DNA from 2 places in the Parageobacillus caldoxylosilyticus genome. Region 2 is predicted to be linked to the other one. Evidence: a T-box and tRNA genes for the amino acid it is inferred to sense, from the RefSeq annotation. Region 2 holds a T-box; the other holds one or more tRNA genes.
The links. A T-box is a leader RNA that pairs with one kind of tRNA and senses whether it is charged. The one in region 2 lies ahead of ileS (isoleucine--tRNA ligase), so its partner is inferred to be a tRNA-Ile.
Positions count from the first base shown of each region.

Region 1 (7,160 bases), 980 kb from region 2:
GTTGTATTTTTTCCACCACTTGCTCCATCTGTTCAATCACAGCAAGCGGATAGATAAGCAAAACGTTAAACGGATCGGCTAGCTCGGCAAAAATTCCTTCGCGCTCTAGCAACTGCTGCAACTCATAGCCTGATAATTCGCTCCGTGTTTGCAGCGTAATTTTCAACAAATCGGTCTGTACAAGCGGCTGGTGCGAATGCACGATGGCAATTCCTTCAATCGTTGCTAAAGCATCTTTAAACTCTCTGATTTGTTCAGCCACCTTTTTGACATCGTTTTTTGTCAAACAAGCGACATAGCTTCTCGCTAAATCCAGCGATGCCATAATCGGATAAGATGGGCTGCTCGATTGAAATACTTGCAAAAAATATTTCAGTTTTTCTTTATCGACCAATGAACTATTGAAATGTAAATACGAACCCATTGTCATAGCCGGCAGCGTTTTATGAGCTGACTGAACAACTACATCCGCTCCGCACGCGACCGCTGTTTTCGGAAAAGGCTGGCCGAGAATAAAATGGGCGCCGTGCGCTTCATCGACAAGTACGGGAATGCCGTAGCGATGCGCGAGATGAACTACTTCTGTAAGATCAACGGCCATGCCGTAATAATTGGGATTGGTTAATACTAGCGCCGCGGCATCTGGATGAAGTTCGAGCGCCTTTTTTATCGTGTCATAGGCCACATAAGAAGCAACACGAACGTCTTCATCAAATTCAGGAGAAAGAAAAATAGGAGTGGCCCCTGCTAACTGAAGCGCATGCATCACCGACTTATGGCAATTGCGCTGTACAATGACTTTCTTTTTTTCCCCACAAACAGCAAAAATCATCGCCAAGTTTCCAGTTGTAGAACCGTTCACAAGAAAAAATGTCTCTTCTACATTATACAGTTTTGCCGCTAGCAACTGTGCCTCGGCAATAACCGATTCCGGATGGTGTAAATCATCTAATCCGGTTAACTCCGTAGCATCCAGTTTTAATAATGGTTCGTAATCATTTCTTGCGTTTGCCGGAAATACAAAACCGTATTTATGACCTGGCACATGAAAGGAAAACGGATGGATGGCATCATGACGTTTTAGAGCGGTATATAAAGGGGTTTTCCCTTGATCCATGAACAACCCTCTTTTCTTTCCAAGGTCATTTTTTAATTGCTGTGCATCAATAACAAAATATATATTAACATTAACGAACCGCCTTGAATAGAAGCAGGCAAAACGAAATGATTTTCCGATTGATTCATAGCAAACGGACACGACGGCATAATAAAAACAGGCCCCATATCAATAGGACCTCATGAATATATTTCAGAAGATATAATTTTCTTTAATTGTTTTACGTAAAATCTATATTTCGGATCGGCTGTATCAGTTTGAACCATTGCTTTTTCACAGTCTAGACAAAGAAATCGGCCAAGAATGTGAATACCTTCTTGTTTTGACTGCTCACAAACGATACATACCTTTTCCATATCATCTTTGCTAGTAATGGATGTCCCCACCTTCTCCACCTCCCACCCATTATTTTCCCCACATTAATAAGTTTCTATACTAATAGATCATTATATGCATTTGGAAAGTTATAACATGATGGGAAACCCCATATGTCTTTCCGGCCGTTTGAGTTTAATAGGGATGAAAAATAAAAACAGCTGATTAAGCGTTACGCCTAATCAGCTGTTCCAGCAACAATTGCCTAGCAACGACCTACTCTTGCAGGGGCGCTGGCCCCAACTACCATCGGCGCTGGAGAGCTTAACTTCCGTGTTCGGGATGGGAACGGGTGTTTCCTCTCCGCTATAGTCACTAGGCAAGCTGTTCTATTGAACATATATCATTATATTCATCTGATGGATTTTGTCAAGAAGGAGTTCATTCCTTCAAAACTAGATAACCGTCTGCTTGGAAGAAGCCGGGCGTCCTGCGCTTTTCGTACTGTCTAGCTCCGGCTCGCCGCCGCTCGCCTACGCTTTTCTTGGTTAAGTCCTCGATCGATTAGTATCCGTCAGCTCCACGTGTCGCCACGCTTCCACCTCGGACCTATCGACCTCGTCATCTTCGAGGGATCTTACTCGCTTGACGCGATGGGAAATCTCATCTTGAGGGGGGCTTCACGCTTAGATGCTTTCAGCGCTTATCCCTTCCGCACATAGCTACCCAGCGGTGCCCCTGGCGGGACAACTGGTACACCAGCGGTGCGTCCATCCCGGTCCTCTCGTACTAAGGACAGCTCCTCTCAAATTTCCTGCGCCCGCGACGGATAGGGACCGAACTGTCTCACGACGTTCTGAACCCAGCTCGCGTACCGCTTTAATGGGCGAACAGCCCAACCCTTGGGACCGACTACAGCCCCAGGATGCGATGAGCCGACATCGAGGTGCCAAACCTCCCCGTCGATGTGGACTCTTGGGGGAGATCAGCCTGTTATCCCCGGGGTAGCTTTTATCCGTTGAGCGATGGCCCTTCCATACGGAACCACCGGATCACTAAGCCCGACTTTCGTCCCTGCTCGACCTGTCCGTCTCGCAGTCAAGCTCCCTTGTGCCTTTGCACTCTCCGAATGATTTCCAACCATTCTGAGGGAACCTTTGGGCGCCTCCGTTACCTTTTGGGAGGCGACCGCCCCAGTCAAACTGCCCACCTGACACTGTCTCCCACCCCGATAAGGGGTGCGGGTTAGAATTTCAATACCGCCAGGGTGGTATCCCACCGGCGCCTCCACCGAAGCTGGCGCTCCGGCTTCCCAGGCTCCCACCTATCCTGTACAAGCGATACCAAAATTCCATATCAGGCTGCAGTAAAGCTCCACGGGGTCTTTCCGTCCTGTCGCGGGTAACCTGCATCTTCACAGGTAGTATGATTTCACCGGGTCTCTCGTTGAGACAGTGCCCAAGTCGTTACACCTTTCGTGCGGGTCGGAACTTACCCGACAAGGAATTTCGCTACCTTAGGACCGTTATAGTTACGGCCGCCGTTTACTGGGGCTTCGGTTCGCACCTTCGCTTTCGCTAAGCGCTCCCCTTAACCTTCCAGCACCGGGCAGGTGTCAGCCCCTATACTTCGCCTTTCGGCTTCGCAGAGACCTGTGTTTTTGATAAACAGTCGCTTGGGCCTTTTCACTGCGGCTCCCTCGGGCTCATCACCCAAGAGAGCACCCCTTCTCCCGAAGTTACGGGGTCATTTTGCCGAGTTCCTTAACGAGAGTTCTCCCGCGCACCTTAGGATTCTCTCCTCGCCTACCTGTGTCGGTTTGCGGTACGGGCACCTCTCACCTCGCTAGAGGCTTTTCTTGGCAGTGTAGGATCGGGGACTTCGGGACCGATGGTCCCTTCGCCATCACGGCTCAGCCTTTATGCCAGACGGATTTGCCTATCTGGCAGCCTAACCGCTTGGACAGGCTATTCCAGCAGCCTGCTCGCCCTACCTTCCTGCGTCCCCCCATCGCTCGAACGGTGAGGAGGTGGTACAGGAATCTCTACCTGTTGCCCATCACCTACGCCTTTCGGCCTCGGCTTAGGTCCCGACTAACCCTGAGCGGACGAACCTTCCTCAGGAACCCTTAGGCTTTCGGTGCAGAGGATTCTCACCTCTGTTTTCGCTACTCACACCGGCATTCTCACTTCTAAGCGCTCCACGAGTCCTTCCGGTCTCGCTTCGACGCACTTAGAACGCTCCCCTACCGATGACCAGCGGTCATCCCACAGCTTCGGTGGCACGTTTAGCCCCGGTACATTTTCGGCGCAGAGTCACTCGACCAGTGAGCTATTACGCACTCTTTAAATGATGGCTGCTTCTAAGCCAACATCCTGGTTGTCTGGGCAACTCCACATCCTTTTCCACTTAACGTGCACTTTGGGACCTTAGCTGGTGATCTGGGCTGTTTCCCTCTCGACCACGGATCTTATCACTCGTAGTCTGACTCCCAAGGATAAGTCGTTGGCATTCGGAGTTTGACTGAGTTCGGTAACCCGATGAGGGCCCCTAGCTCAATCAGTGCTCTACCTCCAAGACTCTTCCCTTGAGGCTAGCCCTAAAGCTATTTCGGGGAGAACCAGCTATCTCCAGGTTCGATTGGCATTTCACCCCTACCCACACCTCATCCCCGCACTTTTCAACGTGCGTGGGTTCGGGCCTCCAGTAGGTGTTACCCTACCTTCACCCTGGACATGGGTAGATCACCTGGTTTCGGGTCTACGACGACGTACTATACGCCCTATTCAGACTCGCTTTCGCTGCGGCTCCGTCTTTTCGACTTAACCTCGCACGCCATCGTAACTCGCCGGTTCATTCTACAAAAGGCACGCCATCACCCATTAACGGGCTCTGACTACTTGTAGGCACACGGTTTCAGGTTCTCTTTCACTCCCCTTCCGGGGTGCTTTTCACCTTTCCCTCACGGTACTGGTTCACTATCGGTCACTAGGGAGTATTTAGCCTTGGGAGATGGTCCTCCCTGCTTCCGACGGGATTCCCCGTGTCCCGCCGTACTCAGGAGCCACTCGGGAGGGAACGAAGTTTCGACTACAGGGCTGTCACCTTCTCTGGCGGGCCTTTCCAGACCGCTTCGTCTACCCCGTTCCTTTGTCACTCCCATGTGAGTGGTCCTACAACCCCAAGAGGCAAGCCTCTTGGTTTGGGCTGTTCCCGTTTCGCTCGCCGCTACTCAGGGAATCGCGTTTGCTTTCTTCTCCTCCGGGTACTAAGATGTTTCAGTTCCCCGGGTGTGCCCTCCATACCCTATGGATTCAGGTATGGATACTGCCCCATTACGGGCAGTGGGTTCCCCCATTCGGACATCTCCGGATCAACGCTTGCTTACAGCTCCCCGAAGCGTTTCGGCGTTTGCCCCGTCCTTCATCGGCTCCTAGTGCCAAGGCATCCACCGTGCGCCCTTTCTAACTTAACCAACATCAGCGCTTCTCGGCTTCTTCCTCTGTCTAGCTTCGGCGCCTAGCTCTCTTCTGCCAAATAACCTTCCCCCTCGAAGTGCAAGCACTTCTGCGGGTGAAGAACAGTTGGCTTCGAGAGCTCACCGCGGCGCCTCCGCTTTTCTTTCCGGTTATCTAGTTTTCAAGGAACAAGGCTACTACCTTGAATCAGCTTCTTTGCTGCCTTGCGCCGAGGAATCCAGCTTCTTTGAATTCACTAGAAGACGCAGGCGCAAAATAAATTAAAGTATTTTTTCGCTAAAATGGTGGAGCCTATCGGGATCGAACCGATGACCTCCTGCGTGCAAAGCAGGCGCTCTCCCAGCTGAGCTAAGGCCCCACACATTGATGGGCCTAAGTGGACTTGAACCACCGACCTCACGCTTATCAGGCGTGCGCTCTAACCAGCTGAGCTATAGGCCCATTATGGAAATGGTTAAGGAGAAGTTCCCTCAAAACTAAACAAAACGACAAGCGTCATTATAACTTATTTTAGTGTCATTGTCAATAGGAAGTCGCCTACGCGCTTCCGCTTTTTGTATGTCTAGCTCCAGCGCCTAGCTCTCTTCTGCCAAATAACCTCCCCCCTCGAAGTACAAGCACTTCTGCGGGTGAAGAACATTTGGCTTCGAGAGCTAATCGCGGCGCTTCCGCTTTTCGTGTCATCCTTAGAAAGGAGGTGATCCAGCCGCACCTTCCGGTACGGCTACCTTGTTACGACTTCACCCCAATCACTTGCCCCACCTTCGGCGGCTGGCTCCCTTGCGGGTTACCTCACCGACTTCGGGTGTTGCAAGCTCTCGTGGTGTGACGGGCGGTGTGTACAAGGCCCGGGAACGTATTCACCGCGGCATGCTGATCCGCGATTACTAGCGATTCCGGCTTCATGCAGGCGAGTTGCAGCCTGCAATCCGAACTGAGAGCGGCTTTTTGGGATTGGCTCCCCCTCGCGGGTTCGCAGCCCTTTGTACCGCCCATTGTAGCACGTGTGTAGCCCAGGTCATAAGGGGCATGATGATTTGACGTCATCCCCACCTTCCTCCGGTTTGTCACCGGCAGTCCCCCTAGAGTGCCCAACTGAATGCTGGCAACTAGGGGCGAGGGTTGCGCTCGTTGCGGGACTTAACCCAACATCTCACGACACGAGCTGACGACAACCATGCACCACCTGTCACCCTGTCCCCCGAAGGGGGAACGCCCTGTCTCCAGGGTTGTCAGGGGATGTCAAGACCTGGTAAGGTTCTTCGCGTTGCTTCGAATTAAACCACATGCTCCACCGCTTGTGCGGGCCCCCGTCAATTCCTTTGAGTTTCAGCCTTGCGGCCGTACTCCCCAGGCGGAGTGCTTAACGCGTTAGCTACAGCACTAAAGGGTTTGACCCCTCTAACACTTAGCACTCATCGTTTACGGCGTGGACTACCAGGGTATCTAATCCTGTTTGCTCCCCACGCTTTCGCGCCTCAGCGTCAGTTACAGACCAGAGAGCCGCCTTCGCCACTGGTGTTCCTCCACATCTCTACGCATTTCACCGCTACACGTGGAATTCCGCTCTCCTCTTCTGCACTCAAGTCCCCCAGTTTCCAATGACCCTCCACGGTTGAGCCGTGGGCTTTCACATCAGACTTAAGGGACCGCCTGCGCGCGCTTTACGCCCAATAATTCCGGACAACGCTCGCCCCCTACGTATTACCGCGGCTGCTGGCACGTAGTTAGCCGGGGCTTTCTCGTTAGGTACCGTCACCGTACCGCCCTATTCGAACGGTACTTCTTCTTCCCTAACAACAGAGCTTTACGATCCGAAGACCTTCTTCGCTCACGCGGCGTCGCTCCGTCAGACTTTCGTCCATTGCGGAAGATTCCCTACTGCTGCCTCCCGTAGGAGTCTGGGCCGTGTCTCAGTCCCAGTGTGGCCGGTCACCCTCTCAGGCCGGCTACGCATCGTCGCCTTGGTGAGCCGTTACCTCACCAACTAGCTAATGCGCCGCGGGCCCATCCGTAAGTGACAGCCGAAGCCGCCTTTCAACCAAAGACCATGCGGTCTTTGGTGTTATCCGGTATTAGCTCCGGTTTCCCGGAGTTATCCCGGTCTTACGGGTAGGTTACCCACGTGTTACTCACCCGTCCGCCGCTAACCGAACAAGAGCAAGCTCCTGCTCGGTCCGCTCGACTTGCATGTATTAGGCACGCCGCCAGCGTTCGTCCTGAGCCAGGATCAAACTCTCCATAGAAAG
Region 1 covers NZ_CP040553.1:1,678,069-1,685,228, forward strand. Annotated here, with positions in the region: gene BV455_RS08625 (aminotransferase class I/II-fold pyridoxal phosphate-dependent enzyme) at 1-1,117, opposite strand, end outside; gene BV455_RS08630 (sigma factor G inhibitor Gin) at 1,297-1,503, opposite strand; rRNA gene rrf (5S ribosomal RNA) at 1,696-1,812, opposite strand; rRNA gene BV455_RS08640 (23S ribosomal RNA) at 1,977-4,907, opposite strand; tRNA gene BV455_RS08645 (tRNA-Ala) at 5,194-5,269, opposite strand; tRNA gene BV455_RS08650 (tRNA-Ile) at 5,279-5,352, opposite strand; rRNA gene BV455_RS08655 (16S ribosomal RNA) at 5,602-7,157, opposite strand.
Region 1: it encodes a tRNA-Ile, which carries the amino acid that the T-box ahead of ileS (isoleucine--tRNA ligase) is inferred to sense. The anticodon was not compared.

Region 2 (7,160 bases):
TAAGATGGAAGAAGATGGAGAACATCGACCTCTCCACGTCCAATAACAGGAGATATCTACATGATAGATGTTTAAAAAACTGCTTATACCTCCTCATACCTAATGCATTGTAGCATAATCAGGCAATGATAGACAATTGGATGATGCGATAAAAACAGCGGAGCCGCCGCAATTTCGGCAGCTCCGCCAGCTTTAGGCGGAATAATGTTCTTTTACAATATGGGCGCAGCGCGGACATAATGTCGGATGATCAGCATCTTTTCCTACTTCCGGCGTCACTACCCAGCAGCGCTCGCATGTTTCTCCTTCTGCTGGTTTGACGATGACCGCGACATTGGCCAATTTTTGCGCCTCTTCTGGCGCTTGATCATAATCGCCGGCAATCGTGAATTCAGATACGATAAATAATTGTTTTAAGTCTTCGGAAATAGATTGCAGCAGCTGCCGCGCGTTGTCTGTTGGATAAACGGCAACGCTTGCCGTTAATGATTTGCCAATCACTTTTTCATTGCGCGCCACCTCTAGCGCTTTAAGCACATCATCGCGTAAGTTCATAAACGCATCCCATTTGGCGATCAACTCGTCTTCGCCATCGAGCGCCACCGGTTCCGGCATATCGACAAGCTGAACGCTTTCCGCTTTTTCTTTCCGGTTTGGAATGTGCTCCCATACTTCATCAGCCGTATGCGGCAAAATCGGCGCGACCAGCTTCGTCAACGCGACAACCGTTTCGTATAAGACCGTTTGAATCGAGCGGCGGGCGCGGTCATTGGCCGCTTCAATATATAAAATATCCTTGGCAAAATCTAAATAAAACGCGCTTAAATCGACGGTGCAGAAATGGTTCACATCATGGTAAATCGCCGCAAAATCATACGTTTCGTATGAATGTTTTACTTTTTCAATCAACCGGTTTAATTTAGCGAGCATATAGCGGTCGACTTCGCGCAATTCGTTCACCGAAACGGCATCGGTTTCCGGGTTAAAGTCAAACAAGTTGCCGAGCATAAAGCGGAATGTGTTGCGAATTTTGCGATACACTTCGGAAACTTGTTTTAAAATGCTGTCGGAAATGCGAACGTCAGCTTGATAATCGACGGAAGCGACCCAAAGCCGCAAAATGTCGGCGCCAAGCTGTTCCATTACTTTCGCCGGCACGACCACGTTGCCAAGCGACTTGCTCATTTTCCGCCCTTCGCCGTCAAGAACAAAACCATGGCTTAACACCGCTTTATACGGTGCTTTTCCGGTAACAGCAACCGCCGTGGACAGCGACGAGTTAAACCAGCCTCGGTATTGGTCCGAACCTTCTAAGTATAAATCGGCCGGGCGCTGCAAATCCTCACGTTCTACAAGAACCGCTTGATGCGAAGAACCGGAATCAAACCATACGTCCATAATGTCTGTTTCTTTCGTAAAGATGCCGTTCGGGCTGGACGGATGGGTAAATCCTTCCGGCAGCAAGTCTTTTGCTTCGCGTTCAAACCAAACATTCGAACCATATTGGCGGAATAAATTCGATACGTGTTCGATCGTTTCATCGGTAATGATCGGCTCGCCGTTTTCTCCGTAAAAGACCGGAATCGGCACGCCCCATGCACGCTGACGGGAAATGCACCAGTCGCCGCGATCGCGGATCATATTATGGATGCGGATTTCACCCCATTCCGGAATCCATTTTGTTTCTTTAATGGCTTGGAGCAATTCACCGCGGATTTTATCAATGGATGCAAACCACTGTGTTGTCGCCCGGAAAATCGTCGGTTGTTTCGTACGCCAGTCGTGCGGATACGAGTGCGTAATAAACCCAAGCTTTAACAGCGCACCGACTTCCTCTAATTTTTGTGTAATCGCTTTGTTTGCCTCATCGTAAAACATTCCTTCAAAGCCTGGCGCTTCGCTCGTCATATAGCCGCGCTCATCAACCGGGCAGAGCACGCCGAGACCGTATTTTTGCCCAACGATAAAGTCGTCTTCCCCATGTCCAGGTGCGGTGTGGACGCAGCCCGTACCGGCGTCTGTCGTTACATGTTCCCCGCAGACGACTAAAGAATCGCGGTCATAAAACGGATGTTTGGCCACGACGTACTCTAAATCTTTGCCTTTGACCGTTTTTACCACATTCCACTCATCCCAGCCGATTTCTTTGGCAACTGCTTCTAGCAATGCGGCGGCAACAACGTATTTTTGGCCGTTTGTTTCCACGACTTGATAGGCCAAATCCGGATGAACCGCGATCGCCAAGTTGGCCGGGATCGTCCATGGCGTCGTCGTCCAGATCACAATTTTTTCGTCTCCATCCAATACGCCTTTTCCATCTTTGACCGAAAACGCGACATAAATCGATGGCGAACGTTTGTCTTTATACTCAATTTCTGCTTCCGCCAATGCCGATTCGCTTGACGGAGACCAATAAACCGGCTTTAAGCCCTTATAAATCAGCCCTTTTTTCGCCATTTCGCCAAACACTTTAATTTGCTGTGCTTCATATTCCGGTTTCAGCGTAATATATGGGTTTTCCCAGTCGCCGCGCACGCCAAGGCGCTTAAATTGCTTGCGCTGGTTATCGATTTGTTCGTAGGCGTATTGCTCGCAAAGCTTGCGGAATTCCGCAACGCTCATCGATTTGCGGTCGACGCCTTTTTTTGCAAGCGCCGTTTCAATCGGCAGACCATGCGTATCCCAGCCCGGAACATATGGTGCACAATAGCCGCTCATTGATTTATAGCGGACGATAATATCTTTTAAAATTTTATTTAAAGCATGCCCCATATGAATATCGCCGTTGGCATACGGCGGGCCGTCATGAAGCACAAACAGCGGTCGGCCTTTTGTCCGTTCCTGCACTTTGCGGTAAATGTCCATTTCTTCCCATTTCTTTTGCATTTCCGGCTCTCGTTTTGGCAAATTGCCGCGCATCGGAAAGTCGGTCTGCGGCATTAACAGTGTTTCTTTATAATCCATATTCATTCCTCCTTGCATCGTATGATCTATCATCCATGTGGAGAAGGCATTGCCATATGTTCGTGACAGAAGCAGATAATGACGCTTTTTCCACGGCTCCCCGCCATGGCGGTAAAAGAGCGCCTTTGTTATCAGAAAAGCGGTCGTATCGCAAAATAGAAAAAACCGCCCTCTCCCAAAAAGGGACGAGAACGGTCTCGCGGTACCACCCTTATTGACTATGTATCACATAGCCCACTTTGCATTCGTAACGTGAATGACGCGCCATGGCCTACTTCTTTTCCGTTCGGCATGGAACTCCAGGGTGATCTTCACTCTTTCGCTTATGCCGGGCTTCCACCATCCCCAGCTCGCTGTAATAAGCGGTGAAAGAGCTACTGTCCCTTTCATCGTCAGTACATATGTCCGTTTTATTGGATATTATATGCGAAAAAATCGGCTGCCGTCAAGATTGCGACAGCTCTTCTTTTTTTTCTGCATCCACTTCCGGTACTTTAAATTCCATTAAATCGTCCCAGTCGCTGCTATTTAGCATTTCAAGCTGCGCTTCGACCAGCATGCGGAAACGGGTGCGAAGCACTCTCGACTGCCGCTTTAAATCTTCAATTTCCATCACGATTTTCCGCGACTTCGCCAGCGCCTCGCTAATGATGCGCTCCGCGTTTTTCTCCGCCTCTTTAATGATGAGCTTCGCTTCCCTTTCCGCGTTGCGCTTTATTTCTTCCGCCGTTTCTTGGGCGACGAGAATCGATTTGTTCAATGTTTCCTCTATATTTGTAAAGTGATTGAGCTTTTCCGTCAATTCCGTTACCTTTTCTTCCAGTTGCTTTTTTTCGCGAATCACCATTTCGTAGTCTTTAATCACTTGATCAAGAAACTCATTGACTTCATCTTCATTATAGCCGCGAAACCCACGGCTAAATTCTTTATTATGAATATCTAATGGCGTTAAAGGCACAATGGCCACCTCCGTTTGCATAGTTCCTTTTCTTATCATTCGACATTGCTCTATAAATTCCTGCCATTATTCGATTATTTTTGCAGGCCGATGCGGATAAGCCACTTTTCTTTTTTTGTCTTTCCCTCAATGTCCATGATTTTACAGCGGCCAAATCCGCGCGCCGAAAGAACATCTCCTTGCCTGCATTCAAAATGCGCCTGCTCGATTACTTTCCAATTGACTTTGACAAGCCCGTTTTCAATAGCGGATTGCATTTTCTGCCGCGAGACGTGAAAAGCTTGGGACAAGATCGCGTCTAACCGCAATGACGAAACGGTAATCAGCGCCTCTTGCCACGTTTCTTCCAGCATCAGGATGTCTGAAAGAGGTTTTTGTTCTAACGAAACTGTCGCATTGCCGATTGCATGCAAATGAAGGCGGACATACTCCGCTACCTCGTTTGCCGCAAGAAATTGTATTTGTTCTTCTTTGCACAAAATATCGCCAAATTTTCCGCGCCTTAAACCAAGCGACATCAGCGCCCCTAACACTTGCCGATGCTCCAAGCTGACAAATTTGCTCGGATAATGGACTTCAAATAAGGCAATTTCATAATCTTCTTCTCTCGGCTGAAAATACGGCGGGTACAGAAGCGCCCGCTTCCGTTCCACCAACGGGGCGCCGCCGAAAAAGGAAACGCGGACTTCGTCATCGCGGCCGATGACGCTTTCGACAATCTGCTGCTCGCGCGGATCTAAAAAATCGGTGAGCTTAGGAGCGTACTGCCGTTTGACCGCTTCTTGCCACTCAAGCACCTGGTCAATAAAATGATGCTCCTCCTTGCGAAAATGCTGATATATTTCCATTGGTTCACTCCTTAATTTTCATGAAGAAAGGAACCCGCTTATGGATTCCCCTACACTAAATTTAACATATAAAACAAGGCATGCAGCCCCCTTGTCGCAAATTCCAGCACCAAAAAAGCGACGATCGGCGACACATCAATCATCCCAATCGGCGGGATAATACGGCGAAACGGCTCTAAATACGGCTCGCAAATCAACGCTAGCATCTGCCCGATTTTCGTGTCGCGGGCGTTTGGAAACCACGACATCAAAATATAAATAATAAGCGCATACGAATAAATTTGAATCAATGTTGTCAAAAACCAAAGCAAGCTGTCCATAAACGGCTACCACCTCTTTATTGTTCTATCGTCCTCGCTATCAATCGAAATCGAGCCACTGACATCGACGTTGTCTGGCGTGCATAAAAAAATTTTCGTGCCGACTTGCTGAATATCGCCGCCAATCGCGTATACCGTGCCGCTTAAAAAGTCGACGATTCGTTTCGCCTGCTCGTGCTGAATCCGCTGTAAATTGACAATCACCGCGCGCCGGTTTTTTAAATGATCGGCGATTTCCTGCGCCTCCGCGTATGCCCGCGGCTCAATTAATATGACTTTCGATGACTTTTGCACGCTTTGCAAGCTTACGACATTCGCTTTTGCGTTTCCCTTTGCAGGCGGATGCGCTTCTTCCACTTCCCCATATTCCTCTTCATATTCTTCTTCATACTCCTCATAGTCTTCCTCTAAAAAATAATCTTTGAATTTTTTTATTAAACCCATCGGTTCCACCTCCTAAAATTGTTTGCCGACTAGCGCTGTGCCAAGCCGAATGAATGTTGCCCCTTCCTCGATGGCAATCACATAATCATTGGACATTCCCATCGACAATTCCGTGCATGGTGCATTGGCAATCTGTAATGCTTGTACATTTTCTTGCAATAATTTTAATTGACGGAAACACGCCCGCAATACCGCTTCGTCATCGGTATAAGGCGCCATCGTCATTAAGCCAACCACTTGAATATGGGAAAAATCGTGCAGCTGCTCAATAAAAGGAATGACTTCGTCCACGGCTAGTCCATGTTTCGTTGCTTCGCCGGAAACATTTACTTGCACAAAGCATTTTACCGGCTTTGTCGCCCGCTTTTCAATTTCTTTCGCCAGCGACATGCGATCCAGCGAATGAATATAGTCGACTTTATCAATGATATTTTTTACTTTTCGCGACTGCAGGGTGCCGATAAAATGCCATGTCGCTTTGTCTCCCAACACGCTATATTTTTGCAGCAGTCCATCGTCGCGGTTTTCGCCTAAATCGGTAATGCCGGCTTCTAGCGCCTCGCGCGCCCGCTCTACACTTACATATTTCGTCACGGCGACGATGCGAATGTCGGCAGGGTCGCGTCCGGCGCGCTGGCATGCTGCTTCAATATTTTCGCGAATTATGGCTAAATTGTCGCGAACCGTCATCATTTTTCCTCCTTCCTGCCGATAAACGCCATCATTCTCCCCGTTTTGCCTTGATCGCGGCGATGGGAGAAAAACAAATGATCGGCACAGCTTGTGCAGTATGAAGAAACGTAAATATGGTCTTTACGGATGCCTGCCTTCATTAGCAGCATTTGATTCAATGCTTTTAAATCAAGCGCATATTGACCAGGGCTTACTTGCCGATACGGAAGCGGCTGTTCTCCCTGTAAAACGCGATCCACATGCACAATTACGCGGTCATCGACTACATAGCAGCAAGCGCCAATCGAAGGACCGATCGCCACATAGATGTCAGCAAGCGGAATATGCTCTCGCTCCTGCCAAAGCCGGACCATTTCTCCAGCAATATTTTTTACCGTTCCTTTCCATCCGGCATGGGCAAGCCCGATCATGCCATGTTTTGGCGCAATAAAATAAAGCGGTACGCAGTCGGCAAAGCATAAAGCAATCAGCACTCCTGCTTCGTCTGTATATAAACCATCCGTACCCGCTATGGCGGATGAATAATCTGCCGCTCCTCTTCCGTTTTGGCTAGCTTTGACCTTTTCAATGCGGGCGCCATGTATTTGCTCGCAACAGATCCATCTCTCAAGCGGAAATTGCAACAAATCCGCCAAACGCTGGCGGTTGCGGACAACGACAGCACGGTCGTCGCCGACATGCAGCCCTAAATTGAATGTCGCAAACGCACCGCTGCTCATCCCACCGTGTTTTGTCGTAAAGCCAGCCGTTACTTCGGTGAACGGATACGACGGCTGCAGTAACAGCAACTCCTTGTCTACTTGTTGAAAAATGTCAGACATGTTCGCCAACCTCATGCTTTTTTTGTTGATTTTTATCACTTTTTTTCCTATTTTATCATAGTTTGCTTAAACGTGATAACCATTATTTATCATTTAATCCGTTTCTACTCGC
Region 2 covers NZ_CP040553.1:702,440-709,599, forward strand. Annotated here, with positions in the region: gene ileS (isoleucine--tRNA ligase) at 193-2,964, opposite strand; T-box leader at 3,143-3,363, opposite strand; gene BV455_RS03530 (DivIVA domain-containing protein) at 3,410-3,922, opposite strand; gene BV455_RS03535 (YlmH family RNA-binding protein) at 3,997-4,770, opposite strand; gene BV455_RS03540 (YggT family protein) at 4,821-5,090, opposite strand; gene BV455_RS03545 (cell division protein SepF) at 5,097-5,534, opposite strand; gene BV455_RS03550 (YggS family pyridoxal phosphate-dependent enzyme) at 5,547-6,224, opposite strand; gene pgeF (peptidoglycan editing factor PgeF) at 6,224-7,048, opposite strand; gene BV455_RS03560 (YlmC/YmxH family sporulation protein) at 7,153-7,160, opposite strand, start outside.